DNA from 4 places in the Paenibacillus baimaensis genome. Region 4 is predicted to be linked to each of the others. Evidence: riboswitches for the same ligand, from Rfam matches in the RefSeq annotation. Region 4 holds a riboswitch; each other region holds the start of a gene.

Evidence for each region. A riboswitch is a leader RNA that binds a small molecule or an ion and turns the genes downstream of it on or off. The one in region 4 is predicted to bind cobalamin.
Region 1: linked by a shared signal. The riboswitch ahead of OB236_RS29515 (ABC transporter substrate-binding protein) and the one ahead of OB236_RS02875 (energy-coupling factor ABC transporter permease) in region 4 are both predicted to bind cobalamin.
Region 2: linked by a shared signal. The riboswitch ahead of cobJ (precorrin-3B C(17)-methyltransferase) and the one ahead of OB236_RS02875 (energy-coupling factor ABC transporter permease) in region 4 are both predicted to bind cobalamin.
Region 3: linked by a shared signal. The riboswitch ahead of OB236_RS01705 (ABC transporter substrate-binding protein) and the one ahead of OB236_RS02875 (energy-coupling factor ABC transporter permease) in region 4 are both predicted to bind cobalamin.

Annotation. Positions count from the first base shown of each region.
Region 1 is NZ_JAOQIO010000103.1:24,873-32,488, forward strand. Features, by position in the region: gene OB236_RS29490 (aminotransferase class I/II-fold pyridoxal phosphate-dependent enzyme) at 1-894, shown strand, start outside; gene OB236_RS29495 (aspartyl-phosphate phosphatase Spo0E family protein) at 999-1,265, shown strand; gene OB236_RS29500 (prenyltransferase) at 1,308-2,228, shown strand; gene OB236_RS29505 (DUF6081 family protein) at 2,256-2,984, shown strand; gene OB236_RS29510 (hypothetical protein) at 3,190-3,720, shown strand; cobalamin riboswitch at 3,724-3,879, shown strand; gene OB236_RS29515 (ABC transporter substrate-binding protein) at 4,035-5,078, shown strand; gene OB236_RS29520 (FecCD family ABC transporter permease) at 5,079-6,113, shown strand; gene OB236_RS29525 (ABC transporter ATP-binding protein) at 6,155-6,985, shown strand; gene cobT (nicotinate-nucleotide--dimethylbenzimidazole phosphoribosyltransferase) at 6,988-7,616, shown strand, end outside.
Region 2 is NZ_JAOQIO010000077.1:262,484-270,099, reverse strand. Features, by position in the region: gene OB236_RS19070 (cobalt-precorrin-5B (C(1))-methyltransferase) at 1-1,004, opposite strand, end outside; gene OB236_RS19065 (precorrin-8X methylmutase) at 1,019-1,669, opposite strand; gene cobK (precorrin-6A reductase) at 1,675-2,448, opposite strand; gene OB236_RS19055 (sirohydrochlorin chelatase) at 2,466-3,539, opposite strand; gene cobJ (precorrin-3B C(17)-methyltransferase) at 3,896-5,815, opposite strand; cobalamin riboswitch at 5,990-6,204, opposite strand; gene OB236_RS19045 (O-antigen ligase family protein) at 6,455-7,616, shown strand, end outside.
Region 3 is NZ_JAOQIO010000006.1:116,326-123,941, reverse strand. Features, by position in the region: gene OB236_RS01710 (AraC family transcriptional regulator) at 1-1,385, shown strand, start outside; cobalamin riboswitch at 1,503-1,698, shown strand; gene OB236_RS01705 (ABC transporter substrate-binding protein) at 1,876-3,477, shown strand; gene nikB (nickel ABC transporter permease) at 3,479-4,420, shown strand; gene OB236_RS01695 (ABC transporter permease) at 4,417-5,337, shown strand; gene OB236_RS01690 (ABC transporter ATP-binding protein) at 5,472-6,368, shown strand; gene OB236_RS01685 (ATP-binding cassette domain-containing protein) at 6,331-7,098, shown strand; gene OB236_RS01680 (class I SAM-dependent methyltransferase) at 7,113-7,616, shown strand, end outside.
Region 4 is NZ_JAOQIO010000007.1:253,326-260,941, reverse strand. Features, by position in the region: gene OB236_RS02890 (sulfatase family protein) at 1-1,237, shown strand, start outside; gene OB236_RS02885 (MBL fold metallo-hydrolase) at 1,395-2,069, shown strand; gene OB236_RS02880 (hypothetical protein) at 2,240-2,779, opposite strand; cobalamin riboswitch at 2,993-3,182, shown strand; gene OB236_RS02875 (energy-coupling factor ABC transporter permease) at 3,325-4,092, shown strand; gene OB236_RS02870 (energy-coupling factor ABC transporter substrate-binding protein) at 4,089-4,373, shown strand; gene cbiQ (cobalt ECF transporter T component CbiQ) at 4,370-5,170, shown strand; gene OB236_RS02860 (energy-coupling factor ABC transporter ATP-binding protein) at 5,176-6,015, shown strand; gene OB236_RS02855 (MarR family winged helix-turn-helix transcriptional regulator) at 6,154-6,606, shown strand; gene OB236_RS02850 (spore germination protein) at 6,778-7,616, shown strand, end outside.

The DNA.
Region 1 (7,616 bases), on a different contig from region 4:
AGCGACGAGGTGCTGGTGACGGTTGGTGGCAGTGAGGCTATCGACTTAGCGCTTCGGGCTTTGGTTGTTCCAGGTGATGAAATCCTGATTGCCGAGCCGAGCTATATTTCCTATTCACCGATCGTACGGATCAGCGGAGGCGTCCCGATAGGTATTGAAACCTTTGCCAAAGATGATTTTAAATTAAAGCCGGAAGCGGTAAAAGCTCGCATTACGCCCAAAACCAAAATTTTGATTGTTAGCTATCCCAGCAACCCGACTGGCGGCATCATGAGCTATGAGGATTGGGTGCCGATTGCCAAAATCGCTGAAGAGCATGACTTGATCGTCATATCCGACGAAATTTATGCTGAGCTGACCTTCGAACAAAATCACGTGAGCTTTGCCTCCCTGCCAGGGATGCGGGACCGGACGATTCTGGTTAGCGGATTTTCAAAAGCTTTTGCCATGACGGGCTGGCGTATGGGCTATGCTTGTGGCCATTCCGATATCATCAAGGCTATGCTTAAGATCCATCAGTATACCGTCATGTGCGCTCCAGCAATGGGCCAGGTAGCTGCACTTGAAGCACTGCGCAATGGTATGGAAGAAAAGGATCGGATGGTAGAATCGTATAATCAAAGACGGCGTTTGGTCGTTCATAGCTTTCGGGAAATCGGGGTGCAGTGTCATGAGCCTCAAGGTGCATTTTATGCCTTTCCTTCCATCAGTTCTACAGGCCTAAGTTCGGACGAATTTGCCCAAAGATTGCTGCATGAGGCCAAGGTTGCGGTAGTTCCCGGTGACGTATTCGGGCTGGGTGGAGAAGGCTTTATACGTTGTTCCTATGCCTATTCGGTAAATCAACTGATCGAAGCTATTGATCGTATAGGTAATTTTGTTAGAAAATTATAGTTTCGTCAAAAAATGACAAAATAAGCCCGTTTCCTTCCATCTCAAAAGCTGTTATCTTTATAGTATAGTAGTTTTTGAGAGATGCTAAGGAGGGAGGAATTGACGTGGCTTTTCCAGAGTATCAGCTTGGGCAATATTTCCACATCGGTTGGATACGGGAAAAAGATCAGCGACCAAAGTGGTTATTAAAGACCAAGAAGCATGGCTCTGATTTATTGACGTTAGAAGAAGAAATTAGCAGCTTACGTCAACAGTTGGAGATCCTGGTTATTCTAAGGAAAAGCATGTCATCTCCTGAGGTTGTTGCTTTCAGTACGATTCTTGACGAAAAAATTAATCAGTATATGAACCAGAACAAAAAGGACCGATAGCATTCGGTTCTTTTTATCTTGTAATAGAAAGGAATTGATGAAATGGACAAACTGAAATTATTTATGAAGGCATCCAGATTCCAAGTCATTCCTGTTATGATGATTCCGATTATTCTAGGTGCTTTAGGGGCATATGCGTGGAAGGGTATATTTCATCCGCTGCTTTTTGTTATAACCTTAATTGGCGCCGGAGCTGCCCATCTATTTTCCAATATGATTAACGATTTATGGGACTATCGGAACGGTGTCGATGTTGCTGCAGCAATAAACTCGGGTACGATCTCCACAAATTCGGGATTTTTGGCAAATGGCACGTTATCGGAGAAAACCTTTGCTTTCTTAACCTGGTCCTTATTCTCTGTTGCCCTGATATGCGGTTTGGTGCTTGGGTTGTATGCAGGCTGGTGGGTATTGATCTTCGGCGGTCTGGGAGGCTTGATTGCTTATTTCTATGTGGCACCACCGCTCAAGTTTGGCTATAGAGGTAAAGGCTACAGTGAACTGGCTATTTTGTTGTCCTTCGGGATTTTACCGATTATGGGCAGCTACTTTGTTCAGACGATGGAGCTTGATTATCGCGCACTGCTATTATCGCTGCCGATCGGCCTGTTAACCACATTGATTTTGTTTAATCATCATTTTTTGCATTGGCAATCGGATAAACAAGCGGGTAAACATACTTTAGTCGTGGTATGGGGTGAACAAAGAGCTATTCAGTTTTCACGTTTCCTGCTATTTCTGGCATTCCTTTCGTTATTGGTGTGTGTCATTTTCAACGTGCTGCCTTATTATTCATTGATTGCTTTGGTTACTGTTATTCCTATATACAAGGTATATGGTATGCTGAAGTCAGAGAATCCTTCGGTCGCTTACCTGCCCTTGATGGGAGCTTCACTACGTGTTACAGTCCGCTGTGGGTCGATCATGATTCTGACGCTGCTGGCACATGGGATTTTTCAGTAAATTCAACCAGAGAAAGAGGCGGCTTGGATGAGCAGAGAGCACATATTAGGAGATTTTCATAACATTTTGTCTGGCAAGGATGTCTGGAAAATTGGCGGATTTCCGCTGCAGGACGGTTCCTTCTGGAATTATCGGGAGCCAAACGCTGTAGTTATCGTTCGTAATGGAATTTTATATGTACGAGCACCGCTCAGCCGCAAGCATGATCATGTGCAGTTCCTGGACAATGCGAAGCATATGTATTATTCAGTGGATGCTGTTCAGGTGCCGGAAGCAGGCGAGGTCAGCTTTGAGCTGCAAATCCGTTCGAGAACAACGGGGACAGCGGCCCACGATTTGTATGATGGTTTTGTTTCACTGAATTTGCTGGATTTTACTACAGGCGCAGCGCTTGATTTTTTTGTGGGAAATGATACTTATGCTAGCGTCTATGGAATTCTTCCTTTTCCTGGCGTCGAGGTTCCTGAGTCGGACAAAACCAGATTCTTTTGTATTTTCAAGGAAGAGACGGATTTTCAGCCGCGAGAGTTCAATACGTATCGAATTACGTATCATCGTGGAAATGACGAGGTTATTTTTGCGGTTAATGGTGTCGAAGTTCGGCGAGAACGGCAGGTGCCAATCAAGTTGAATCAATTCACGGTTGCGCTTGGAATTATGACGGAAAAGGATTTGACCCCTGAGGGCAGCGTATCGGTCCATGGCCAGACGGTTATTGCCGAGTGGACGCCAATTAAAGTGACGTATCAGGATTAAAGGCTGCTGCTTTCCTGAAGTTGCCGAAGTATTGTAATGATGTGTTTGTGTATGAGGTTGGATTCGAGATAACCCTTTGAGCCTGAACGGCTTGGAGGGTGTTTGTCATACGCATTAGTTTTTGTGGAATGATGGCTTTTGTGATAAGATGTGAGGTGAGATTTCAGTACGGACGGCTGGTTGGTTGGTCTGGGAGGAGAGACAGATGAAGGCGAAATTTGCATGTTTAGGGTTGATTTTATTGCTGATTTTGACAGGCTGTGGGGGGCCGAAGGCGGATGTGCCGATATTTATGATGTCGAGCAGTGGCATCCCAAGTGAAGTGGGCGATAAGCTGGAGGCTAGTCTGGTAGAAAAGCTTGGACAAGCACCAACGGTTAAAATACAAACAACGCCTATTTTTTCCATGGAAAAGCTGATCGTTGAAATTGCCGCTGGCGATAACGGAATCATTGTCGTACCTAAGGAGCAGTTCAAGGCGCTCGGTCAGCAGGGCGGTTATGTCAGTCTGGATGCGGTAGCCAAAGCCGAGGATTTCCCTGATGGTGTGATGGAGATCCCCGTGGATGGAAAATCCGGAGGCGTCGAGAAGCATCTCTATGGTATACCTCTGGAACAAACGAAGTGGTTGACAGATTTAAAGCTCAATGGTAAAGATCTGATTGCGTTTGTACCGGCTAATGCGAAGAAGCAGGATTTGGTCATGCAGGTTTTAAAAGTAATTGCCCAAAAATAACAACTTAATAAAGTTTGAACAGGTGCCTGTAAGCTGTCGCTTATCGGGTTAAAAGGGAAGCTGGTGCAAATCCGGCGCGGTCCCGCCACTGTAAAGGAGAAATCGTCAATCGGTTACAAACTCTCAAGTCAGGAAACCTGCCTGTTCACTGCAAAGACTGTCCCTTTCGAGGAAAAAGGAGCGTCGCGTTTGAATGATCGCAGGCTCTTCGAGCTTGGTGTAATCGTTTATTTAGCGCATGCCCCTCTTGTTTCTTTGTGAAAAGAAGCGAGAGGTTTTTCTTTTGTTGGGGGAAGCGAGGAAGGAGCTTTAAGATGAAGCTAGGGAATATAAGCAAGATGCAGCGCTACGGTTCGAAGCTGGTTGTGCTGATTGGTATGATTGTGCTGCTGATCATAGCAGGCTGCGGGAACTTAAGCGTATCACCAGGCAAGGGAGAGCTTGTTGAACCACCGAAGACGGGTACTGGCCAGGGTTTGCCTAATGGGGAGACAGCAGCAGCCCCAGCTGCTAAAGCGACAGTCTATCCGCTCAAAGTGAAGGACGCGACAGGGAAGGAATTTATTTTTGACAAAGCGCCTGCCAGACTGGTATCGATTTCTCCAAGTGAGACGGAGACGCTGTTCGCGCTCGGCTTGGGTGAGCAGGTTTATGGAGTATCGGATTTTTGCGATTATCCGGCAGAGGCTTTGAAGAAGCCGAAGATGGGCAGCATCGTCAAGCCTAATGAGGAAGCGCTGCTGGCATCGAATGCGGATCTGATTGTTACAGGCGTGTCGATGAAAATACCAGCCGTGGAGCAGCTGCGTTCGCTGAAATTGAATGTGTTCAAGGTAGATCCGAAAACTGTCGACGATGTGTTGAATAATACGCTGGTGTTCGGTCAAATTTTCAATAAGCAGGAACAGGCGGAGAAGCTGGTTGCCGAGATGAAGGCAGATCGCCAAAAGGTGACGGATGCCGTCAAGAACCTGCAACCGGAGCAGAAAAAACGCGTATTGCTTGAATTCTCACCAGGCTGGACAGTTGGTAAAGGCGAATTCATGGACGAGCTGATTACGTTATCCGGGGGTATCAATATTTATGGAGAAATGGCCGGCTATTCGCAGCTGAATGAAGAAAAGGTGATCGCCGCCAATCCGCAGATTATTTTGTACCCGAGCAATTTGATCGACGACAAATCCAAAAAAACTTTAGATCAAATTATTAAAGAACGCAGCGGCTGGGAAAAAATCGATGCCGTGAAAAACAATCGGATCGTGGGTGTCGACAAAGACTGGATCAGTCGTCCGGGGCCACGGATCACACAAGGTCTTGTTGATATTGCCAAGGGCATATACCCGGAATTGGTGAAATAAATGAAGCAAAAGCTGTTGATTTGGGGAGGGGCAGGCATGCTGCTCCTTCTTCTTGCCATTACGCTATCCTTATCGATTGGGACGGTCCAGCTCCCTCTACTGCAGGTTTGGGGGATCGTGGCTCACCAGCTTCCATGGATAGGCGACCATATATCGGTGAATTGGGAAGCTTCCTCTGAGCAGATCGTTTGGCGGGTACGGTTTCCGAGGGTGGTGCTTGGTGTATTGGTAGGTGCTTCGCTTGGAGTTGCTGGTGCGGCTTTCCAAGGGGTGCTGCGCAACCCACTGGCTGATCCATATACGTTAGGTGTTTCCTCGGGGGCCGCTGTGGGTGCTTCCTTCCTGATCTTATTCGGACTTCAGTTTTCTTTATTGGGCATTTGGACGATACCAGCCGTAGCATTCGGCACAGGCATGGCGTCGCTCTTGACGGTACTGCTGCTAGCCCGTATGGACGGGAAGCTGCAGATCGAAACTGTTATTTTATCCGGTGTTGTGATGCAAGCGTTTTTGGGTGCTTTTGTAGCCTTGATGGTGTCGATGTCGAAGCAGGTTGTCAACGAGATCGTGTTCTGGCTGATGGGCAGCTTGACACTGCGGGGTTGGTCCTATTCTTTGATTTTACTGCCGTATTTGGTGCTTGGTGCTTTGCTGCTGCTGTTGTTTGGACGCGCGATGAATCTACTCTCCCTGGGAGAAGCCCAAGCCGCGCATATGGGGGTTAACGTCGAACGCACCAAGCTGACGGTATTGATCGCAGCTACCTTGGTAACCGCAGCTGCTGTATCTGTATCGGGCGTCGTTGCGTTTGTTGGATTGATTGTCCCCCATTTGCTGCGTCTGTTGGTTGGACCGGATTATCGGCTGCTGCTGCCGCTATCATTGATTGGAGGCGCCCTCTATGTGCTGAGTGCCGATACGCTGGGCAGGATGCTGCTAAGTCCCACGGAAATTCCACTTGGCGTGGTGACCGCATTTCTCGGTGCGCCGTTTTTTGTTTATTTGCTGCGCAAAAGCAGGCGACGAGCGCGATAGAAAAATATGGTGTAGAAGGCCAGTGAGATGGGGTGAATTCAATGCCTGAAATTGGCGAAATGGCGATCATTCAAGTGGATAATGTCAGTAAAGCATATAGAACGCAAACTGTGTTGGAGCAGGTCAGCTTCACCGTAAAGCCTGGAGAATGCTTCGGTATTATCGGCCCGAATGGCAGCGGTAAATCATCGCTGTTAAAGCTGTTATCCGGTATAGACAAGCCAGATACTGGTCGTGTACTGCTGGAAGGCCGAATAGCTCATTCGTATCCTCGAAAGCAGTTGGCGCAATGGATGGCTGTGCTGGAGCAGGACTCGCTGCCTCCGCTTGGTTTCACGGTGCGGGAGATGGTTGCCATGGGCCGCTATCCCTTTCAGAATTGGTTGGGTGATGAATCGGCTGCAGATGTTGAACCACTGATTGAACATATCCTGCAGCGGCTGCAGCTTGAAGTGCTGGCAGATCGTACAGTGGACCGATTAAGTGGAGGGGAACGGCAGCGTGTTGCGCTTGGCAAGCTGATGGCGCAGCAGCCACGTTTGCTGTTGTTGGATGAGCCAACGACTTATCTGGATATTGGCTATCAGCTGCAGATGATGGAGTGGATTCGCGACTGGCAGCAGAAAGAGCCGCTAACTGTTATTGCTGTACTCCATGATTTGAATCTGGCAGCACAATATTGCGACAGGCTGCTGCTCATGGAGGCTGGCAGGATCGTAACCATCGGTCGGCCCAGGGAAGTCATACATAGCGAGCTATTGGAGCCGGTGTACCATACCCGTCCTATTGTGCTGGAGCACCCGGTATATGAGGTTCCACAAATTTTGCTTCATGCAGACAGAAAAAATAGCCGTATAAAAGGGGAAGATTGAGGATGCCTACATCGCTGGAAACGATGATTTCAGCTATTCAACCGATAAATTTGGATGCTGTTCAAGCTGCTTCGGATCATTTGGATCAGTTAACGAAACCGCCGGGAAGTCTCGGCAAGCTTGAGGAGATAGCCAAGCAGCTGGCAGGTATTACAGGGATAACGGTTCCAAAGATCGGTAAAAAGGCAGTCATTGTCATGGCAGCCGACCATGGCGTGTGTGAGGAGGGAATTAGCGCATTTCCATCCGAGGTTACTCAGCAAATGGTACTGAATTTCTGCAGCGGTGGGGCTGCTGTGAATGTATTGGCTCGTCATGCCAATGCCGATGTGGTCTGTGTTGATATCGGAGTGAATGCTCCATTGGAGCATCCTTTGCTGTATTCACGCAAGGTGCGCTTTGGAACTGCCAATATGGCCAAAGGGCCTGCGATGACAGAGCAGGAAGCGCACCAAGCAATCCAGGTCGGTATTCAACTGGTTGAAGAGCTGGCAGCACAGGGATATACGTTGTTTGCAACTGGCGAGATGGGTATCGGTAACACGACTGCAAGCTCTGCAATATTAGCTGTATTAACGGAGGAAGAGATTAAGCACACGGTAGGACGCGGGACGGGTATCGACGATGAGCG
Region 2 (7,616 bases), on a different contig from region 4:
CTGCTCAATAGCTCAAAAAAACCAGGGTATCCCCATGCCTGCATCCAATCACCGACCAAAGCCGCCGTGTTCGCACCCCGTATCAATTCAGCCTGCTCCTCCGTGGCTCCGGCCTCCAGAGCAACCTTGGCGAGAAAACCAAAATCTATCGGCGCGCTCTTGCTGTGCACCATCATCACACCTTGCGCGATTTTGGAAAATTTACCCATCATTCCAACCATCGTTACGCGCTTAATGCCTTGTCGCTTGCAATGCAGTAGGGCAAATCCGACAAAATCACCCATTTCCACAAAAGCTTCCTCAGACAGCTCGGGATACATATCAATGCCATACTTCTCCGTCCGTCCACCTGTGGATAGCACGATGTGCTCACAGCCGCATTTGACAGCGACCCGAATAGCCTGAGCCACACTTGCTTTATAGGCGGCTGTAGAAAAAGGTACCACCGTCCCCCGCGTACCGAGGATAGAGATACCACCGAGGATGCCAAGCCTGCCGTTCAAAGTCTTTTTGGCGATTTCCTCGCCGTCCGGGACTGATATAACGACTCGTACTCCGCGGTCCACCTCAAACTGTTTCAGCACATCGTTTGCTGCCTGACGAATCATTTTGCGGGGAACCGGGTTGATTGCCGCCTCTCCAACCTCAACGGGTAAGCCCGGCTTCGTAACGCGTCCGACGCCAATACCGCCATCAAGCTCAATACCACTTTCGTCCCGCCATGTAACCTCAGCAATAATCCGCGCGCCATGAGTCGCATCCGGGTCATCCCCACCATCCTTGATCACCTCGGTTTCCGCCCGCTCTAACGTAAATTCGCAGCGTACTATCGTGAATGTCACATCTTGACCGATTGGCAAATGAATCGTAGCTTCCGTCTGCTCGTCCTGCGTGATTAGCGCCGTTAAAGCGGCCTTGGTCGCCGCCGCCGCGTTAGAGCCCGTCGTATAACCATGGCGCAGTGGCTTGGCATCTTGTGCTTCCTTGCTCCCGGACTTGTCCATCGCCATAGTGTGACCTAGCCCAGCCGTTCAGCCATCAGCGAGATCGCATTAACCGTTGCCACCGCTACCGGGCTGCCGCCTTTACGCCCAATATTCGTAATAAAAGGAATATCCAGCTTCGCCAATTCTTCCTTCGATTCCGCAGCCGATACGAAGCCGACCGGAACACCAACGATAAGACCTGGCTTAGCAGCACCCTCTTTGACAAGTCGAATAAGCTCCAGCAGTGCCGTAGGTGCATTACCAATTGCATAGATGGCTCCCTCCGCTTCAAGAATCGCCTTACGGATCGAAATGATCGCGCGTGTCGTATTCAAGCGCTTCGCTTCCTCCATCACATCAGGATCAGAAATATACACTCGCACGTCGCCGCCAAATTTGGCAATTCTCGGCTTACTGATGCCAACCTGTACCATTTGTACATCAGCAACAACAGGTCTACCTTCGCGAATAGCCTTAATGCCCGCTGTAATGGCGTCTCTATGGAAAACAAGGCTGCGTCCCAGCTCAAAATCCGCAGAGGCATGAATAACACGCTGCACAACAGGATACTGCTCCTCTGTAAAAGGATGCTCCCCAAGTTCCTCAGTGATCATTTCAAAGCTGCGTTCCTCAATTTCCTGCGGCTGTACCGTCAATGGTTTAAATTCCGTTTTAAAATCCATCCTGCTTATACCCCCTTCAATAGTTCGTTCAGCTTCTTGATTACATCTTCAAAATCACTGAAATGTACCCCATACTCAACCTCTGGCCGTCCAATCATGATCGTTTCAATACCAAGCTCCAGCGCCGATTCCAGCTTCTCATCGACAGCTCCTACCTTACCGCTCTCCTTGGTGATCATCAGCGTGACTTTATAATGCTCATACAGGGCCGTATTTAAAGCTTTGGAAAAAGGGCCCTGCATCGCGACAATATTTTTTTGCAGCAGTCCAAGCTCTTCACACTTCTCCATATTATCTCGACGGGGAAGCATACGGGCAACCAATGTCGTGTTCGGCTCGTTCAACAATCGTTTGGCAAAAATGTGCAGTGTCTTGCTGCCCGTTGTCAGCATAATGACACCCTGCTTGGCCGCGGCCATCTCGGCTGCCTGCTCGTAGTCGTCAGCATAGGTAATGAGCGGATTGCCATCAAAAGTAAGCCGATCCCGTTCATAGCGAATATAGGGCACGTCCGCTTCACGCGCAGCGGTGATTGCGTTCTTCGAGGCTTCCTCGGCAAAAGGATGCGTGGCGTCTACAATCGTACGAACACCGCGCTCCTTGACTAATGCAGCTAACTGCTCGGCGGTTAACCGACCTACCATCACAGGCAGACCGGCATTCTCCATCGATTGCGCAGCGCTGTCTGTTACAACAGTAGTAAGCAGGTCATAACCCGTCTGCTGAATGGAAACAGCAAGTTCCCTTGCGTCGCTGGTTCCGGCCATAACTAATATCATCGTTACGCCTCCTTCTATTAGGATGATGCAACAGTCTTGTTGTTGACAGGCTGTTTATCGTGGTCATGCTCTTCATCATGCGAATGGTCGTGGTCAGTCTCATTATGGACATGAGGATGATCGTGGTGGTGATGATCGTTATGGTCGTGGTCGTGATCATGGTGATCATGTTCGTGATTATGATGATCATGTCCATGATGGTGATCGTGATCATGGTCGTGATCGTCGTGTCCATGATGATGATCGTCATGATCGTGGTGGTGGTGATCGATATGCTCCATCGCGGCGATCCGGTACTGACACATATCACAGTTCATTTTGGCTTCACCCTGCAAAGCTTCCGTTGCACGTTCAATCAAAATTTGCCGCAGCTTCGGATGAAATCCAAAGTAATCAGCCAGTGAAAATTGATGCTCTGGGTAGCGTTCTTCAAAAGTTTCCAGCATGCTCTCCATCCGTTTGATCAGAACTCCCGTGAATAAAAAGTAGGGAAGTATGATGACCTTGCGGGCGCCGAGCTTCAAACATCGCTCCATCCCTTCTTCCAGCAAAGGAGCCGTTACACCAATGAAAGCTGTTTCTACCCATTTTACTTTCAGCTTTTCCCAAAATAACCGGGATATTTTGAACAGATCGCTGTTAGCGTCTGCATCACTGCTGCCCCGTCCCACGACCAATATGGCCGTTTCTTCCAGTTCCTGTCCTTGCTCCTGCAAGGTAGCTTCCGTTATTCCGGCTGCTCCCAGACGTGATGTAAGAATGTCCAATACCTGCTCATGGACACCTATCGGTCTGCCATAATTGAAACGAATTGACGGGTGACGCAGCTTGGCCTCGTCGATAGCTGCTGGAATATGAATTTTGGCATGTCCTGCAGAAAATAAAGTAATGGGCACCACAGCGATCTGCGTCGCACCCTTGGCTACACATTGATCAATTCCCTGACGAATGTTCGGCTTCTCGAACTCCAAAAAGCACGTTTCAACGAGCGGCCCTTGAAGCTCCTTCGCAATCGCGCCAACAAATTGTCTGATTTCTTCATTACCTTCGGCATCTTTACTACCATGCCCTACAAATAATACAGCGTTCATGGGTTACCTCCTCATAGTTTTCCGAAGGAAAACTGCATCGTAAGCTCAAACTGTGTGTTTCTAACCAAAACTGGCTTCCTAAACATAAGCTTCATATCACTTAGAAAAATTATTTTTGAATGCCTTAACAGCATCGTACAAAGGCGGATATTAGCAAAACTTCTTATTATAGAAGCATCTCTCTCAAAATAAGCATCTGAACCGATATAAAACATCATAACAACAGCAACTTTCATCCAATAAGTAACGGGTACGCTATAAAACATCGTTACAACTGAACAAAACGAATAAATCGGATAAAATAGCTTCTCCTTACGATGTTTTACACCGTTACAAGCATCTTATTCGTATTAGTCCTAATCTCCGCAAATTGCATTTTCTATAGTAAAGACAGGCAAATCTTGATGACGGTAGCCTTCAAGCTCCTTGACTCTTTTAAAAAACTTATGGAATCTTTCATTCGGGTGACCTTCGGTTACGTATCGATGCATAATATTTTCAATCGTGGAGACCAAATCCTCCGGCTTGATCCCTTCAGCAACCGGCTGAGCCGGGTGAACATTACGGCCTACGGTTTTACCGCCCAGGAACAAGTCGAACTTCTCCCTGCGGTAGACGATTCCGATGTCCTCGTTGACGGCACCATAGCAGGCCATTCCGCAGCCATTGAAGCCGATTCGCATTTCTTTGGGAACGCCCAGCCCACCGAGCTTCGCCTGCAGTTCCTCTGCATAAGGAATAGACTCACCCTTCTCTCCATTGCAAAAATCGCAAGCCTTTACCTGTGCGACATCGCCAATCGGAGCCAGCAAAAAGCCTTCCATCCTAAGCTTATCCGTAATCTCTGCCGGATTGTCTGTAGGCACACGCAAGATCAGTTGATGATGTGGTGTATATTCCATCGATCCCTTGTCGCCGACAACGGCTGCCAAAGTCAGCATCTGCTTCGCCGTGAACTGCTTGTTGGCCACGCCTGGGCTGACGGCCAGCTCAAAGATCGACTGCTGCCTGAACAAACCTGCGGTGACCGCAGCAGGTGCTGCAGATCGTGCTGGTTCATCTGTTGATGCAGTCACCGCAGATGGAGCCGCCAACGTGTTGGTTACTCCCACTCCATTCCTTCGATCCACAAGCTGCAGAGCCTCCATGGCCAGCAGCAGTGGATCTGAACTGACGTGGCGTTCTGCTACTGCTACAGCACTCGGCTCAACAGCAGTGGACACACCTGCCAGCTTCGGTGTACCTGTTGTTCCCGGGCCTGGCGATGCGGAGCTCGTTAACAGGGTACCTGGCTGGCGGATTGCTGCTGACGTCGACCCAACGTTCGGGATGCGCTCATCCTCCTCGTCATCCCATTCCTCATCGTCTATATCCTCAATCAGGGAGTCTCCTTCTTCTTCGGATTCCCATTCCTCATCATCGTACTCATCATTTGCTTCCTCTGGCAGCTGCTCCAGCGCCCAAGGCTCTGCTTCCTGCCGCAGCCTCTGATGCGGCCGCAGTGGCTGCACGTCGGCACCAAGCGTGTACTTGCGTTGGTAGCCACGAGGCGTAATCATCAATCCGTCATAGACCATTGTCGACGAATTGCCGATAATGACCGTAGTCAACATGCCAATATCGTGATCCAGCATATCCCGCAGATTCGTCAGTACGATATGCTGACGATCCCGATACGCGCTTTTCACAATACCGACTGGTGTTTCCGGTGAACGATACTTCAGCAGAATCCGCTGTGTCTCCACAATTTGCCGAGTACGTCTGCCGCTTCGCGGATTGTACAAGGCGATTACGAAGTCCGCCTGTCCAGCCGCTTCAACACGCCGCTCAATCAGTTCCCAAGGCGTCAAATGGTCGCTAAGACTGATCGTGCAGGAATCATGCATAATCGGAGCGCCCAGCAGTGATGCCGATGAGTTAATCGCCGAAATACCGGGAATAATCTCAACCTCCACGCCGCCCTCCGGGTGCCAACCCTTTTCCATCAGTACTTCGTACACCAGACCCGCCATTCCGTATACACCAGCGTCACCGCTCGAAATGACCGCAACCTTTTTCCCTGCTTCCGCCTGCCGCACCGCCTCTTGAGCACGGCTTACTTCCTCAGTCATACCCGTTCTTACAATTTGCTGATCGCTCAGCAAACCGCTGATTAAGTCTACGTAGGTGTTGTAACCGATGATTACATCGCTCTCCTGGAGCGCTTCACGAGCCCGTTTCGTTATATGTTCAAAGCTGCCGGGTCCAAAACCGACAATCAGCAATTTCCCTGCCACAAGCTGCACATCCTTTCCCTATCCACATCGATAAAATGACAACAAAAAAAGCACTTCCAATGTGTTAGAAATGCTGTTGCATCACATACATACAGGGTATCGACAATAGGCTCTCTGCCCTTTACCTCTGTAAGTAAGCCAGTCTCTAACACTTGCCTAAATCCACGTAGGTTAACAGTGTTGTTTAAACAGGCAGGTTTCCTGACTCAGAACATCGTGCCCGATTCCTTCCCAAAGCACTAATACTGCTTCAGTGGATCCATCTTTCAGGCATTTGCCAATCTCGATTAGCGTTCTCTACAGTGGCGGGTCCGTGCCGGATTTTAACCGGCTTCCCTTTTAAGCGAATGAGATTTCTCAGCACTCGCACCTATTCTATCACGTATACAATTGTCTAGTTTCATCATATCACCCGTAAGGAAGCTTTGTCTAATGATATCATTAATGGATAGTGGCTGAATTTCAACAAATAAATAAAAGCTGGCTATTGACTTGATACAAAACGTATCGTATTATTCATTTATAGATACTTGTTACAAAACGTGTCAAAGATGTGAGTATGAAAATTTTTGAATACTTATTAAGTAGGATATTAAGCAAATTCCACTTTTATACTAATTATGATAGGGCGTGGCAATATTGGTATTACAGCGAACAGGACTGCTGTACGTGATGTTATCGTTGCTTTGTATTGGGATTCTGGCAGCCGGTATTATGACGGATTCCTTGCTCATTATATTGATTGCGATAGCATTAACTTACGGGTTGTTCCTCTCTCTTCGATATCCTTTTATTCCTCTTGTGGCTTACTCGGTGGCAATTCCTTTCGAGGATATTCTTAGGGTGGGGGGGATTTTTAATACTTTGACCAAGGGGTTCGGCCTTCTTTTTGCAGCTGTATATCTGATTACCCATTTCCGCCAAATCAAGTTTAATCTCATACCGGCCGTTTGGTGGGTATGGTTGGTATGGAACATAGCCAGCATCCTCTGGACGCCTGATGCTTTCTTCGCCGCAGTATGGTTCAGCGTTGCAACTTATGTGCAATTGTTCTTTATGTTGGTGTTGATGGTCAATTTACTACATCAAAACCCGAAACGGATCCCCATTCTATTAGCCTTTTACAGTATTGCCACAACAATTACTTCATTATATAGCATCGTGAATTTCATGCAAGGCGCTGATCTGACAGAGGGTACACGTACCGGCGCCTTCGAGGAACAAAGCGTTGCCCATTTTGCCGCCATGATTATTCCCGGCCTGCTGTACCTTATCCACTGTGTATTGCACAGCAAATCAATTTTACTCAGGGTTGGGTTAATTCCGATTGCCCTGATTCAAATCACAGCCGTCATTCTCTCTGGTACGCGCAGCGCCTGGATGGGATTAGCTGCCGCTCTACTGTTTATGCTGCTCGCTAATTTTAACTGGAAAAAGGCAGTCGCCGTCATTCTGGTCAGCGGAATTGTGTTGTTTGGGGTTACTTCCATCCCTGAGCTTGAACATATTATTACAGCCCGTTCTGAGCAGGCAGTAGACAGCGGAGGGTCCGGCAGAACGATGATTTGGGAACACGCTATTGGTGTATTCGCGGACCATCTGATTATCGGCACGGGGTCAGGTACTTATCACAAGTATCAAGAATATCCACCATACGGAGCCCACAACATTTATTTGGGAGCTGCGATTCAGACGGGAATTATTGGTCTGGCCCTCATGCTAGCCTCCCTGTGGCGTACGTTCAGGGCTTCATCCGAAAGCAATTTGAACCTGCTGCTCAAAGGCTTGCTGATTGCCTATA
Region 3 (7,616 bases), on a different contig from region 4:
TGCTGGCTACACATAACTATAAGCCGATCAAACGGCTGCTGGAATCTCTCCGTAATAAAGGTACAAGTGATTCTTACCAAGGCAAAGACGAGCTGGGATGGATCTCCAGAACGATAGAGGATATGAGCATTGAAAACAGCGGTCTGCGTTCACGGCTGCGGACGAAGTCGGCGATGATTAAGGAGAAGCTGCTCTCCGATCTGTTGAAGGGCAACGTGAAATCGAAGGCAGATATCGCAGAGCTATTGGATACAGCAGGCATGAAGCTGGGAGATGATCATTTTGCCGTGCTGTTGTTCATCATTGATGATTATCGGCGGTTCGAGGAAACGAATACGACTATTATTCAAAATCTGCTCAAATACAGCATTATTAATGTAGCGGAAGAGATTTCGCTTGAAGCCGGATACGGGTATGGAATCGATATGACAGAAAATAACGGTGTCGTGGTGCTGGTCGGAATGGAGCAGATGGTTGATCCCTTGCACATGATAACGGAGGTAGCAGAGAAAACGAGACAATTTTTCGAGCAGAGCTTTCCTTTTACGGTGACGGTAGGGGTCAGTGATATTTTTGAGGATGCGCTTGCTATTCCTAAATATTTCAGGCAATCGTATGAATCGGCCCAATACCGGTTTATGAAGGGACACAATTGTGTGATTCAATACCAGGACCTTCCTTCCCCAACTTCGTTGTCTCAGCCTATGCATGAATTTGAGGAACAGCTTGTTAAAGCACTAAAGCAGGGGAGTAAAGAAGGGGCCATCCGTGCCATTCATGACGAGATGATTGAAATTCGCAGGTATGATCTTGCGGTTTCTTTTGTGCAAAGCATCTGTTTTCGCTTATTCGATGGGGTAGTCAAGCAGCTGGAGGAGATCAACCTGCCGCTTAATCACGAAGGGGAGAGGGAAAAGGTTGCACTGCGTGCCTTTGAATTTGAGACGTTGGATGAGTTTGAGCGAGCCTTTGTGAGGTTTTGCGGTCGGCTGGCCGATGACATTTCTATGAAAAAGGAAAGCAAAAACTTTGAGCTGCGCGACAAGCTGTCTACGTACATTCATGATAATTACATGGACGGTACGCTCAGTCTGAGTAAAATCGCAGAGCAGTTCTCGCTATCGCCCTCCTATTTGTCCCGTTATTTCAAGAATCAGATGGGGATTGGCATCAGTGAATATGTAGACGAGCTTCGAATGGAAAAGGCGAAGGAACTATTGCAAACGAACAACTGGACGGTAAAAGAGGTGACAGAGCAGGTTGGTTACGCTGATCAGACTTATTTTATCCGTAAGTTTAAGAAAAGGGAGGGGATTACGCCTCAGCAATACAAGCTTTTGTCAACAACCGGGGAGCCAGCCGGCAGCAACTCCGATCCCACATGATTATGGTAAGAGTCAGGTCGGCTTCGTATATAGCTGGCCTATTTGCTGTTTCTTAAATACTTGTACACCTTCCATTGATTAATAGAGAATAGTAGTGTATATTCTTAATAGTAACAATTACATATTATGTGAATAGGTGCTCTGTATCGCAATCTCGCTCAGAGCTTAATAGGGAAGTTCGGTGAAAAACCGATGCGGTCCCGCCACTGTAACAGAGGAGTCAAAGCGTAAATGCCACTGATCGCAAGATCGGGAAGGTGCTTGTCGACTATGAATCTGGAGCCAGGAGACCTGCCTATTCGACAGACACTGCTTAACCTACGGAAGATAGGAAGGTGTTAAAGACAGCCATCGTTAGCAATAGCCTATACGATCACGGGCATCGTTTACCTTTGTACGGCAGAGGTGAACGATGTCTTTTTTGTATCTGTATCTGTATCTGTATGTAATGAAAATAGGTAACTACTAAATGAGAGAAGGTTTAAGAAACATGATAAGCAAGTTGTACCAGCAAACACGACAATATGCAAAGATAGGACTGTTAAGCGCCGGCATGGCAATCGCTTTATGGGGCTGCAGCAGTCCGAGCCCGCAAACGGCGGAGCAGCCACCGGCAGCACCCAGCCAAGTACAGCCAACTGAGGTCGTATTGGCGGCTCCACGCGACCTGGCTCCGGGTCCACAGGATGCTTATTACACGAGCACAATTCTCTATGTATGGGAACCGCTGATTACAGCAGGCGAAGACGGTAAGCCTGCGCCTAAGCTCGCTGCTTCCTGGAAAATGTCGGAGGACGGCAAAGAGTGGACGTTCCAGCTTCGCCCTAATGTAACTTTTCATGATGGAGAAAAGCTGAATGCCGATGCAGTTATCGCCAATTTTAACCGTTATAAGCTTGCCAGTCCCAAAAGCTCACCCTTTTATACACTGGACATTAAAAGCTCGTACCCCGGTTTAAAAGAGGTAACCAAGGTTGACGACATGTCGTTTAAGCTGAGCTTCGAGACGCCGCAGCCAACCCTGTTGTATTCGATGGTTAACTTCTCCAGTCCGATCTACAGTCCCAAAAATTTTAACGAAAAAGGTGATTTTAACGGATTGCCGCAAGGGACAGGACCTTTCAAGCTGATCAAGCACGAGAAGGATCAATATGCGCTGCTGGAAGCTTATGATGGATATTATGGCGATAAAGCCAAAACGAAGACGATTCGCGTCCGTGTTATTCCCGACCCGGATACAAGATTGTCGGCTCTAAAATCAGGTGAAATTATGGGTGTTATGGATTTGGGTGCAATTCCTCCTGCCTTGGCCAAGGAGCTGTTGAAGGACAAGCAGTTTGAGGTTTCAGTAGCGAAATCGACGATTTCCCACTACCTGCACCCGAACGGCAAAAAGCCGCCTTTTGACAATCCAAAGCTGCGGCAAGCGATTTCGCTGGCGATTGATCGCCAACAATTGGTGAAGGAGCTTTATTTGGGCTACCCTACCGCTACGGTTAATTTCCTGAATGTAACGTCTCCTTTCTATAAGGATTTTAAAGTGGACTATAATTTGGCGGAAGCCAATAAATTAGCTGCTGAAGCGCTTGGCGGCAAACGTGAAAAGGTCGATTTGATCGTACCGACCTATGGGCTGGACCGTTATCCTTATAAAGCGCAGGCCGAGCTGCTGCAGGCGGTATTCAAGGAGCTTTCCCTTGATGTGGACATCCGTATTCTGGATGGCGCTGCATTCAAGGAAGCACAGAGTAAGGGCGAATATAATCTGGCTTTGGCCACACAAGGACTTCCCAACGGAGATCCGTTCACACTGTTCACCAATTATTTGGGCAGTACAGGTTCAAGCAACAAGAGCTATAGTCTGGGCTACAAAAATGACCGTGTGGATCAATTGCTTAAAGAGGCTAAGGATGCGCTTGGCATGGATGAGAGAGCCAAGATTTATAATGAGCTGCAAGCTTTGGCGGTACAGGACTTGCCAACAATTCCGCTGTTCAATGATGCCAGCCTGATTGCTTACAACAAGAAGATTAAAGGCTATCAAGCGACGATTTATGGCACTACTCTGCCGCAATTGGAATGGGCTAAGTAGCATGCTATATGTGTTCCGCCGAATAACGGCCGCTATTCCTGTGCTGATCGGTATATCGCTGATTGCTTTTATGCTGAATCTGGTCTCTCCCGGCGATCCTGCTGTAGAGGCGCTGAGCTTAAGCGGAATTAAAGAGCCTACCGAGCAGGAGGTTGCAGTGAAGCGGGAGGAGCTTGGGTTGAACGACCCGATCCCCGTTCAATATGGACGATGGCTTAACAGAGCTGTACAAGGCGATCTGGGCACCTCCTACATGACGAAGGATTCGGTAAGCGGTGAGATTATTCGCCGTCTGCCTGTCACACTTTCTGTAGCTCTGCTTGCTGTTGTGTTGGCGGTCGGTACAGGGATTCCGGCAGGCATGCTGATGGCCTTAAAGAAAAACGGCTGGATTGACCATGCTGGACGTGCCGCTGCCATGCTGCTGGTATCGATTCCCGGCTTTTGGATGGCCATCCTGCTGATTACGTTATTTTCGGAAAAGCTCCATCTGCTGCCGACCAGTGGATACGGTACATGGAAGCATCTGGTCATGCCGGCGATTGTGCTTGCTTCAGGAACGAGCGCCGTATTGATGCGGTTAACACGGTCTACCTTGCTGGAAACGATGAACCACAACTATATATTGACGGCAAGGGCCAAAGGGCTGCGTGAAGGAAATATCGTCACCTGGCATGCGCTTCGCAATGCGTTAATCCCGTTAGTTACCGTAATCGGTACGTATTTTGGCGCGATCATGGGCGGTTCTGTCATTGTGGAGGTCATCTTCGCTTTGCCTGGAATCGGCAGATTTGCGATTGAGGGGATTCTGCGCAGGGATTACCCGGTCATTCAAGGGTATGTCGTGTTCACCGGGTTTGTCTATGTCGTATTTAATTTGCTTACGGATTTTTCATATTTGATTATTCATCCGCAGATGAGGCTGGGAGGAAAGCTGAAGTGACCTTAAAACCTGACAGCACAGCATCCCGAAGTCATGCCTCAGCTGCATCCAGCTTCTCCGTGATGAGGAGTCGGCTGTCTGCCATTGTCAGCACGCTGTCTCCACTTGGTATCGCTGCGGTTCTTATTCTATTCACGATCCTGACAGCGAGCATTCTTGCACCGTGGATTGCTCCGTATGACCCGAATCAGATCGATATGTCTGAGCGGCTTGCACCGCTGTCCTTCAGTCATTGGCTTGGTACGGATACACTGGGCAGGGATGTGTTCAGTCGTATTTTGTATGGCGGGCGGATTTCTATTGTGCTGGCCCTTGTAGTGACGATTGCCACAATGCTGATCGGGCTTATTATCGGGACGATAGCGGGATATTTTGGCGGTTGGTTGGATGATTGTATTCAGATCGGTATCAGCATTTTCCAGGGCTTGCCTGGACTGAGCTTTATGATCGCGATAGCGGGTACGCTTGGGCCGGGTGTCAACAGCTTGTTTATTGCGCTAGTCGTCACTTCCTGGGCGGATTTTTCCCGAGTCGTGCGTGGCGAAGTGATGAAGATACGTGAGGAATCATATGTCGAGGGCATTCGGGCAATGGGTGGAAAGCATGGCTACATTGTGCTTAAGCATGTAGTACCGAATATGATAGGTCCCATTATTGTACTGTTTACCGTGAGGATTGGGCGGGTGATTCTGTCTATTGCATCCTTAAGCTTCCTCGGCTTGGGGCTGCAGCCGCCATCTCCGGACTGGGGAGTTATGGTGAACGATGCGAGACCCTACTTCCGCAGTTATTTTCATCTGATTGTTGCCCCTGGACTGTGTATTGCGCTAGTTTCTTTGGCGATTAACTGCTTGGGTGACGTATTCAGAGATGTTTTCGATACAAAGGCAGAAAAAGATAAATTCTGGGTTTCCTGATGGTGACAGGGTAGCGGTACTGGCGGCGTCGGAAGCTCGGGGTAGCAGAAGGAGGAGGGAGACGTATCAGTACGCTTTTATCGATTGAACAGGTATCCGTCGGGTTTCAGACAGCGGTCGGTACAGTCAGGGCAGTGGATAATGTTACCCTGGAGCTGCAGCAGGGACAAATTCTCGGTCTGATCGGGGAAACAGGCAGCGGTAAATCGGTACTGGGGCTCTCAATTCCCGGTCTGCTGCCATATAATGCATCCATAGCGGGAGCGATTCATTACAAGGGACGTAATTTACTGGATTTGGATTCGGAGCGTATGCGCAAGCTGCGTGGAACGGAAATTGCCTTCATCCCGCAAAATCCTGCTTCTTCCTTGAACCCCGTCATGCGAATAGGCCGACAAATGATCGAAGCGATCAAGGGTCGTGGATCACGGGCAAGCAAGCGTGAGCATGCGCTGCGTCTGCTGCAGGAGCTGCAGCTGCCAGATCCTGAGCACAAGCTGCGGCAGTATCCTTTTCAGTTGAGCGGCGGTATGAAGCAGCGAATTCTCGCAGCAATGGGGGCAGCAGGCAGCCCGTCGCTCCTGATTGCCGATGAGCCAACCAAAGGACTGGACGCTTTGGTACGCTATCAGATGGTTGAGCTATTGCGGAGGACTGCCAAGCATACGGGAGCGGGCATGCTCGTCATTACCCATGATCTGCAGGTAGCCAAGTCGTTATGTGATGTAGTTGCTGTCATGTACGCCGGACAAGTGGTCGAGATGGGTGCTGCGCGGGAGCTGTTTCAACAGCCGCAGCACCCGTATACGCAAGGCTTGCTGCGTTCGATGCCCGTTCATGGGATGGTGCCGATTCCGGGCTCAAGCCCCGGACTTTCGGATGTACTGCCGGGCTGCAGATTTTATCCGCGCTGCTCGATAGGTGTTCCATCTTGCAACAACAGTATTCCTGAGCTGGTCACGTTACAATCGGGCAAGGTGAGGTGTTGGTTACATGATCCGAGTGGAGGGCTTGTGCAAGACGTTCACTAGCGGCTGGCTGCGTCGAAGAAGGGTGGAGGCCGTAAAGGACGTTTCTTTTTCCATAGCCAAAGGAGAGACTTTGGGCCTGGTTGGGGAGAGCGGCTGCGGTAAATCGACCTTATCACGGCTAATGGTCAAGCTGCTGCCTGCCGATCAAGGCCGTATATATATGGAAGATCAAGATATTACGAATTATACAATGACGCAAATGCTTCCGCTGCGAAGGCAGATGCAAATTATATTTCAGCATCCTGACTCTGCACTCAACCCCCGCCAAACGATGCAGCAAAGTTTGATCGAGCCGCTGCTGCTGCATCGTTTGATGGGCAAGGACGAAGCCCTGCATAAAGCTGTAGAGCTGCTGGAGCTTGTAGGCTTGGGCAGCGATATGCTGATTCGCTATCCGCATCAGATCAGTGGTGGACAAATTCAACGGGTCGTGATTGCCAGAGCCTTGACTTTGAATCCGAGGTTTCTTGTATTGGATGAGCCAACCTCGATGCTTGATGTATCTGTGCAAGCGCAAGTAATGGAGGTGCTGCAGCAGGTGCAAAGTCAATTCGAGATGGCGTATTTGTTCATTTCTCATGATCTGGAGCTCGTTGCCCATGTCTGTCAGCATATGGTCATTATGCATCAGGGGGAAATTGTAGAGCAGGCATGTAGTAAGGTAGTCATGGAGCAGCCGCAGCATCCTTATACAAGACAATTGGTACAAGCTTTTGGAGATATGAGATAAAGGAGCGATTTCGAATGAACGATAAACCACATGAACTTGCTCCATCAACCTACTGGATACAGGCCTGGGAGCAGGCCGTGTTATCCAACACGCGTACCGCAAGCGATGAGGAGGAAGAGCAGTATTGGCAGGAGCATGCATCAGTCTATGATGAGCGCAATCCACTGGCGCCTTACACCCAGGTTATTATGGAGCGAGTAATAGCGGACTTGAAGCCAAGTGATCATCTGCTGGAGGTTGGACCGGGTACAGGCGGATTTACTCAGCTATTGGTTCCTTATGTAGCCTCGATTACATTGGTTGAGCCATCAGCCGCCATGTATAAGGAGTTCTGTCTCAGCTGGGCAAGCATGAGCTATCCGCTGCCGAAAGCGATTGCGCTGAAGTGGGAGGAAGCGCCTCCGCTTCAAGCAGACATCCTGTTCAGCGCAAATGCGGTTTACCGGATTCGTGATATGAAGGCATGTTTGATCCAGATGAATCAGACGGCTACACGCCATGTGTTTCTCGTGCAATCG
Region 4 (7,616 bases):
TCATTTCAACAGTGCTGTTGCGGGAACACCTTGGTGTACACCTTTTCGTGGTGCGCTGCTGACCGGCATTTATCCCCACAGATCCGGCATCAGGGGAAATCATGATGGGCTGCCGGAAAGTATCCCTACGATTGCACACTCGCTTAAGGCGAACGGGTATCGCACCTGCTGGATTGGCAAATGGCATTTAGCTGGACGAAATCAAGGGAACGCGGAATCCGTGGAGGAACCGTCCAAAGATTCACTTAGAATCATTCCTAATCACCGCCGAGGCGGCTTTGAGGATTGGTTTGCCTATGAAAATAACAACAAGCCTTTTGATTGCTGGGTGCATACGGACCGTGAGGACAGTACCACGGAATCGTTCCGGGTACCAGGCTACGAAACGGATGGACTAACGGATTTATTGATCAACTGGATCGAGAAACGTACACGCACAGACGATGAAAAGCCTTTCTTCGCGGCATTATCCGTCCAGCCCCCGCATTCTCCTTACGAGGCTCCAGCAGAAGACTTGCGAAGGCATCCAGCTAACAGTATCCTGTTTCGTCCAAATGTTCCGGACGTCGGATGGGTGCGTGAGCAGGCGGGACGGGAGCTGTCCGGCTACTATGCGGCTGTCGAGAGACTGGATTGGAACCTGGGTAGAATCCGCGAAGCGCTGGATCGTTTGGGAATTAAGGAGCATACCTACATTGTGTTTTTCAGTGATCACGGGGACATGCACGGTTCGCATGGACAATTCCGCAAAAGCTGTCCTTGGGAGGAAGCGATTCGTATCCCTTTTATTATAGGAGGACCAGATAGACTGCCAGGTGTTTCTGCAGTGACAGATGCACTCATCAACCATGTCGATATCGCTCCGACGACGCTTGGCTTGTGCGGGATACCGACACCTGGAGGGATGGAAGGCTACGATTATTCGGGAATCGTAACGGGACGTGTCCATAGAAAGCAGCAGGAGGCTCCTGACAGCGCCTATTTGAGTCTGGTCGTTCCATCCAATGTGCGCGATGGCATGGATCGGCCCTTCCGGGGGATTGTAACACGTGACAGATGGAAATATGTAGTGCTGGAGCAGCAGCCATGGCTGCTGTTTAACTTGAACGATGACCCTTATGAGCAGGTTAATTTGGCGCATATTCGTCGTTATCATCACATAAGGGAGCCGCTGCATCAGCGTTTACTGCAGTGGGCGGCCCATACGGAGGATGCCTTTCCTTTTCCGACCCTGTAGGGCGATCAGGAGAATGATACACATTTGCCTCCGCATCCGCTCTAGGTTAACATTAAATAATCAGTACTCACGCGGAAGCCATGGGAACAAGGTAGACAGTCGATGGTGCTCCATTGGAGAAGCTGTTCAAATCAATACGATGATGGAGGTGCAGGACATGGCAGCAGGCTCAGGAATTAAAGCTGTACAGTGGTCGATGCAAGCAGGTGAACATACGTTTGCCGTTCATGCTGCATTACTATGGGATGAGAACGATGGCATTCTTGTGGATACAGGAATTCCCGGTCAGCTGGAGGTGATTCGGGCTTCACTTGCTCAGGAAGCGGTTCCCTTTGACAAGCTTACAAAAATCATTATTACTCATCAGGATTTGGATCATATCGGCAGTCTGCCTGAGCTGCTCTCGGCTTCAGAGGGACAGATTGAGGTTTTCGCACATGAATTGACCAAGCCTTACCTATTAGGGGAAGTACCCATCATAAAAAGAGGTGTTCTTGTGCCGCCTTCCAAGGTTGATGTGGCGCTTCAGGATGGTGATGAGCTTCCTTATTGCGGGGGGATTCAAGTGATTTTCACCCCGGGTCATACACCGGATCATATCAGCCTTTATCACAAGCCAAGTAAAACCTTGATATCCGGCGACGCCTTGACCTCACAGGATGGTGTGCTGATGCCGCCTAACAAAGCATTTACACCCGATATGGAGCAGGCACTCAGCTCGGTCGCCAAGCTGCTCGATTATGATATTGAGACCGTCATTACGTATCATGGTGGTGTTTGCACAGAACGGATTCAGGAGCGACTTGCTGCAATTGCAGCGGGCGAGCAATAATAAAATAGAAGAATTGGGATCGGCGGGTAAACCCCGTCGGTCTTTTTGTACTTCCATCACAGCCTTGGATGGGATGCTCAGGACTCAGTTGGGCAGTGAAATCACAAACATCCCATCTGGCTTATCTGAGCAGGACAGGATGTAGGTATTTGTTGGAAAATGGTACTGCTTTAGTTTCTCGATTTCTGGATGATCTCCGTGGCAGGTGGTTCCTTAAGGATTCGGGTTACAGTTAAAGCTTTAAGACGCAGCTGCTCTGCAGCCTCATTAAAGCGGATAAGCCATGTGAACTGCTCCAATCTGCTAATCAGCCAGAGCGGGATGAGCAGACCTGCCAGCGAAGCCAACACAGCTATGGGCAGTGCCCATAGACTGTCAGGATGGGCGAAGTAAGGAATGAACGAAACCGCTAATATGGGAGCGGCATTCCATTTGAACACTTGGATCAACGATATCGTTACAATTGCAGTTGCAAAAAATGAGACGGCCCCGGTATTAATTGTATAAAAGAAGCTTCCGAGCGATACTGCAATGATAGCTCCGATAATGATGCGTACAACATCTTTGAGCTGGCCTATTCGGTGTATGAACAAGAAGCTGAATGCGCCGAGCGTTGGATAAAATACCATCTTTAATGAAGGAAAATGGATAGATGCCCAATAAGCGGTCATAAGATAGCAGCAAATGATAAGCGAACGCAAAAAAAACATGAATTGCTAACTTCCTTTCTCATGAAACGGATTAAACCGATCTCTTGACTTGGCATTTTTAATTTTACAAATGGTTACACTCGATGTCAATCATTTAATGACACGACTACAGATGCTTTTGTACGGTCTGATTGTGTCATGTTTTTATAAATTTATGCTACGGAACAGGAAAATCGTTGTCGATATCGAATATAAGGTACTCAACAGCAAATCAAAAGCATACATGAATTAGGTGCCCATTAGACAATAAGGGGTAACAGGGAATCGGGTGCAACTCCCGAGCGGTCCCGCCACTGTATTCGGGGAGTTTTTTTTCATGCAGGTCACTCGGTAATGTATCGGGGAAGACGGAAGAAAACGAAGATCCGAAAGCCAGGAGACCTACCTAATTTAATCACCCGACAGCCTTCGCGGAAAGGAGTGGTGTACAAACGATGAAACGGCGATCCCGCAGGATCCTGTTTTATATTGTGATGTACCCATGACCAATTCTAAAGGATTGGTTTTTTTGTTTCGCCTATTATGGGAAAGAGAGGATTTAGAGAATGAAAGCAAAAAAGATGTTTCGAGCCTTATTAGTGGTTGTGGCCTTTACCTTGTATTTTGTTGTTAACGAGCCTCAATCTGCCTATGCGATGCACATTATGGAGGGGTTCCTGCCACTGGGCTGGGCTGTGTTCTGGTGGGTTGTGTTTATTCCCTTTTTCATACTCGGATTACGCGCCTTGGTCAAAATCAACAAGGAAACACCGGAGTTGAAAATTATGCTGGGTCTGGCGGGTGCTTTTACTTTCGTGCTGTCAGCTCTTAAGATCCCTTCGGTAACGGGAAGCAGCTCGCATCCAACGGGGACAGGCTTGGGTGCCGTGATGTTCGGACCTCTGCCAATGAGCGTGCTCGGATCTATCGTACTGTTGTTTCAAGCGCTGCTGCTGGCACACGGCGGTTTGACAACACTTGGAGCAAATGCCTTCTCCATGGCGGTTGCAGGACCAATGGTAGGTTATGTCATTTATAAATGGCTGATGAACACAACAGGCAAGCAAAAGCTGGCCATATTCTCGGCAGCTGCATGTGCCGATCTGTCCACTTATGTGGTAACCTCGATTCAATTGGCGTTGGCTTTTCCTGCGGAAAATGGCGGCTTCCTGGCTTCGTTCATCAAGTTCGGCGGTGTGTTTGCGATCACCCAAATTCCTCTGGCTATCAGTGAAGGTCTGCTCACGGTATTGATTTGGAACTGGCTGCAGGCCTACAGCTCTGAGGAGCTGTCCATTCTTCAACGCAAAATGAAAGGAGTTAAGCAGCCATGACAAGTCGTACTAAAAATATACTTATGCTGACAGCTGTAGTGCTGTTGGCGGTTCTTCCGCTGATTCTGGTCAATGGTGAATTTGGCGGAGCGGACGATGCTGCCGAACAGATCATCGCAGAGCTTCATCCTGGCTATAAGCCGTGGTTCTCATCGCTTGTCGAACCTCCTCCCGAAACGGAAAGCATGCTCTTCGCACTTCAGGCGGCAATTGGTGCAGGCTTCATCGGCTATGCGATCGGCTGGTTCAAGGGTAAATCGGTTAAGCCGAATAAACAATGATCAAGCTGATTGATACACTATCCTATAAGAATCGGCTGCGGTCCGTGTCTCCTGCGTGGAAATGCGGTTTTGCGGCCGTTCTGTTCGTAGGCGCATATTTGTCGCATCCCGTTGTACAGCTCTGCCTTGCAGGCTGGATGCTCGTATGGACTGTTTTTTATGCCCGAATCCCTTTTAAATCCTATATCCTGCTGATAGGGCTTCCTTGTTTATTTTATGTGACCAGCCTGCCTGCCATTGTGATCGAGATCGGAACGCAGTCCAGAGATTCGATAGCGGCAGTAAGCACGAATCAAGTGCTTTTTACATTTATGAATTGGACATGTTATATGACGGAAGCAGGCTTGCATCAAGCGGGCTATTTATTTGCAAGAGTCGTTGCTTGTCTTTCCTGTCTTACCTTTGTGATGCTGACAACGCCGATGTCCGAGTTGTTTCAGGTGATGAACAAGCTGAGAATGCCCACATTGGTATTGGAAATTATGCTGATTATGTACCGTTTTCTTTTCCTGCTGTCAGAAACGGCGCAGCACATGTATACAGCCCAAAAAGCGAGAGGCGGTCAGTCCGGGTTCCGCGGCAGGCTGAACGACACGGCGATTTTAATCGTTCGCTTGTTTGGCAAGACTATGCAGAGGTATAGAGCACTGTCCCATGGCCTGATAGCCCGGGGTTTTACGGATGAGATTCGGATGGCTCCTTATATGGCTAAGCCCGTTGCGCCTCGTTACTGGTTGGAAAGCTGGATCGGAGTAAGCCTCTTATTAGGGCTGGAGTGTTGGATTCGATGGAGGTAACAGTAATGAAATCGATCTTAGAAGCAAGAGATGTACATTACAGGTATCCCGGTACGGATACGGAAGCTCTTCAGGGACTGAAGATGAGTATACCCAAGCATAAGAAAACTGCCATTTGCGGCCATAATGGCTCCGGTAAATCAACTTTTTTCCTTCAGGCGATTGGTATACACCGTCCTGTGGTCGGAGAAATGCGGTGGCATGATACTCCGCTATCGTATCGTCCGGAGGCTCTCAAAAAACTTCGCCAGCAGATCGGTCTTGTGTTTCAGGACCCCGAGCAGCAGTTGATTCTGAGCACGCCGTTTGAAGATATATCCTATGGTTTGCGCAACGCCGGGATGGCTGAACAGGAAATCGCGCTGCGAACCCGTCGTATGCTGACGGCTATGGGTCTGGAGCATCTGGCGGACAAGCCGATTCACCATTTGAGCTTGGGCCAGAAGAAACGGGTAGCGCTTGCCGGAGTACTTGTGCTTGAGCCTGAGCTGCTGATGTTGGATGAACCTACAGCGTATCTGGATCGTTTGTCCGAGCAGCAGCTGGTCGAGGAATTGGATCGGATTCATGAGAACGGCATTACGATCGTGATGGCCACACATGATATGAATCTGGCTTATTCATGGGCGGATTGGATTCTGGTTATGGATCATGGACAATGTGTAATGCAAGGCACACCGCATGAGCTATTTCAGCATGAAGAGCGGATTCAGTCACTCAGTCTCGAACTGCCGCTGCTGCTGGAGCTGTGGCAGGCTTTGCCCGAATCCATCCGTAAGGATGTTACCCCTCCACGTACGATTGAGGAATTTAAGCTCCTGATGGCTGTGTCTTCCCAAGGGTGAAATAGCGGATAACAGCAATTTCCAATCCTTAATTAAGTTGTGTGCAATTAAATTTTGAAAGATTGTTAAATTGAGCTATACTATGGAGTATAATAACGATAAATAATAGCTGTGATCTGCGAGAAGGAGTGATTCATAATGTCAGAGAATGAAGAAATGATCAAGCTGGAAAATTTACTTTGTTTTACGATTTATGCATCCTCACGTGAAATCACTCGCTTGTATAGGCCGGTTCTGGACAAATTTGGCCTTACTTATCCACAGTATCTGGTTTTGGTCGTTCTGTGGGAGGTTGGTCATTGTACCGTAACGGAGCTTGGAGAAAAGCTGCTGCTCGATTCAGGGACATTAACGCCGCTTCTGAAGCGTATGCAGGAAGCTGATTTAGTGCTTCGTAAGCGTTCCCTGGAGGATGAGCGTAAAGTCGAAGTCAGCTTAACCGCCAAGGGTGAATCGTTGAAACCGCAGCTGCAGCGTGCGCCGGAAACCATATTTGCTGATATTTGCAAAACCGAAGCTAATTATGTTGAAATGCTTGGACAGTTGAAAGAGCTATTAGCCGATGTCCGTGAAGCCACACGTGTCGATTGACATAAATACAGGGGATACTTGAATATAACCGGAGTTTTTTGGTTTTTCACAAAAAATTTCCGGTTTTTTATTGTCTTTACATACTATTTATCCATATATCAACCGACGGTTTACGTTTATTTTCACAAAGAGAGGGAGATATTAAAAGCGAATACAAAAAAATTCGGAGGGTTGGCGTTAACCATTTCCAATATGACAACTATGTATGATAAAAATGAGTCCGATGCTTTTTTTGATCAACTGATTAATGTCATAGGAAATCCACCGGACTTAATATATCAAACTTTTGCACTAAGCGCGGACGTTCAGGGGTGCTATTTATTTATCGAAACCTTGGTGGACAAGAATAAAATTGATAACAATGTTCTGCGGTTTTTTTCGGAGGCTCAAATGTTTGATGGTTTGGAGAACGGCTTGAATCTCGTGGAAAACTTAAAGAACACCATTCCTATTGTTGCAACGACGACAACTTATGATTTGGACTCTTGCGTACAAGGCCTTTTGGAAGGAAAATGTTTGTTTTCTATCCCTGGGGCAGACGAAGTGCTATTATTCGATGTTGCTCATTTTCCTCATCGTGCCGTAGCGGAAGCTAAAACAGAGACGACTGTTCAGGGACCAAATGAGGCTTTTAATGAGCACCTGACGACCAATCTGGGCTTGCTGCGAAAAAGAATTCAATCCTCAAATTTTCGAGTCGAACAAATGAAGCTGGGCACGTCCACTGAATCGAGAGTTTTGCTGAGTTACATGCAGGATCTCGCACCGACCGAAGTAGTAAATGAATGTCGTAACCGCATTCGGGCTATTGAAACAGATAGTATTCTGGACAGTACCTATATTGTGGAATGGATTGCTGACAAAACATTCATTCCCTTTCCTTTGATCATGAAAACGGAACGGCCCGATGTCACGGTTTCACATATATTGGAAGGCAGGGTAGCTATTTTGGTCGATGGGAGTCCAATAGCGCTGATCGGACCTGTTACTTTTTTTCAATATTTTAAGTC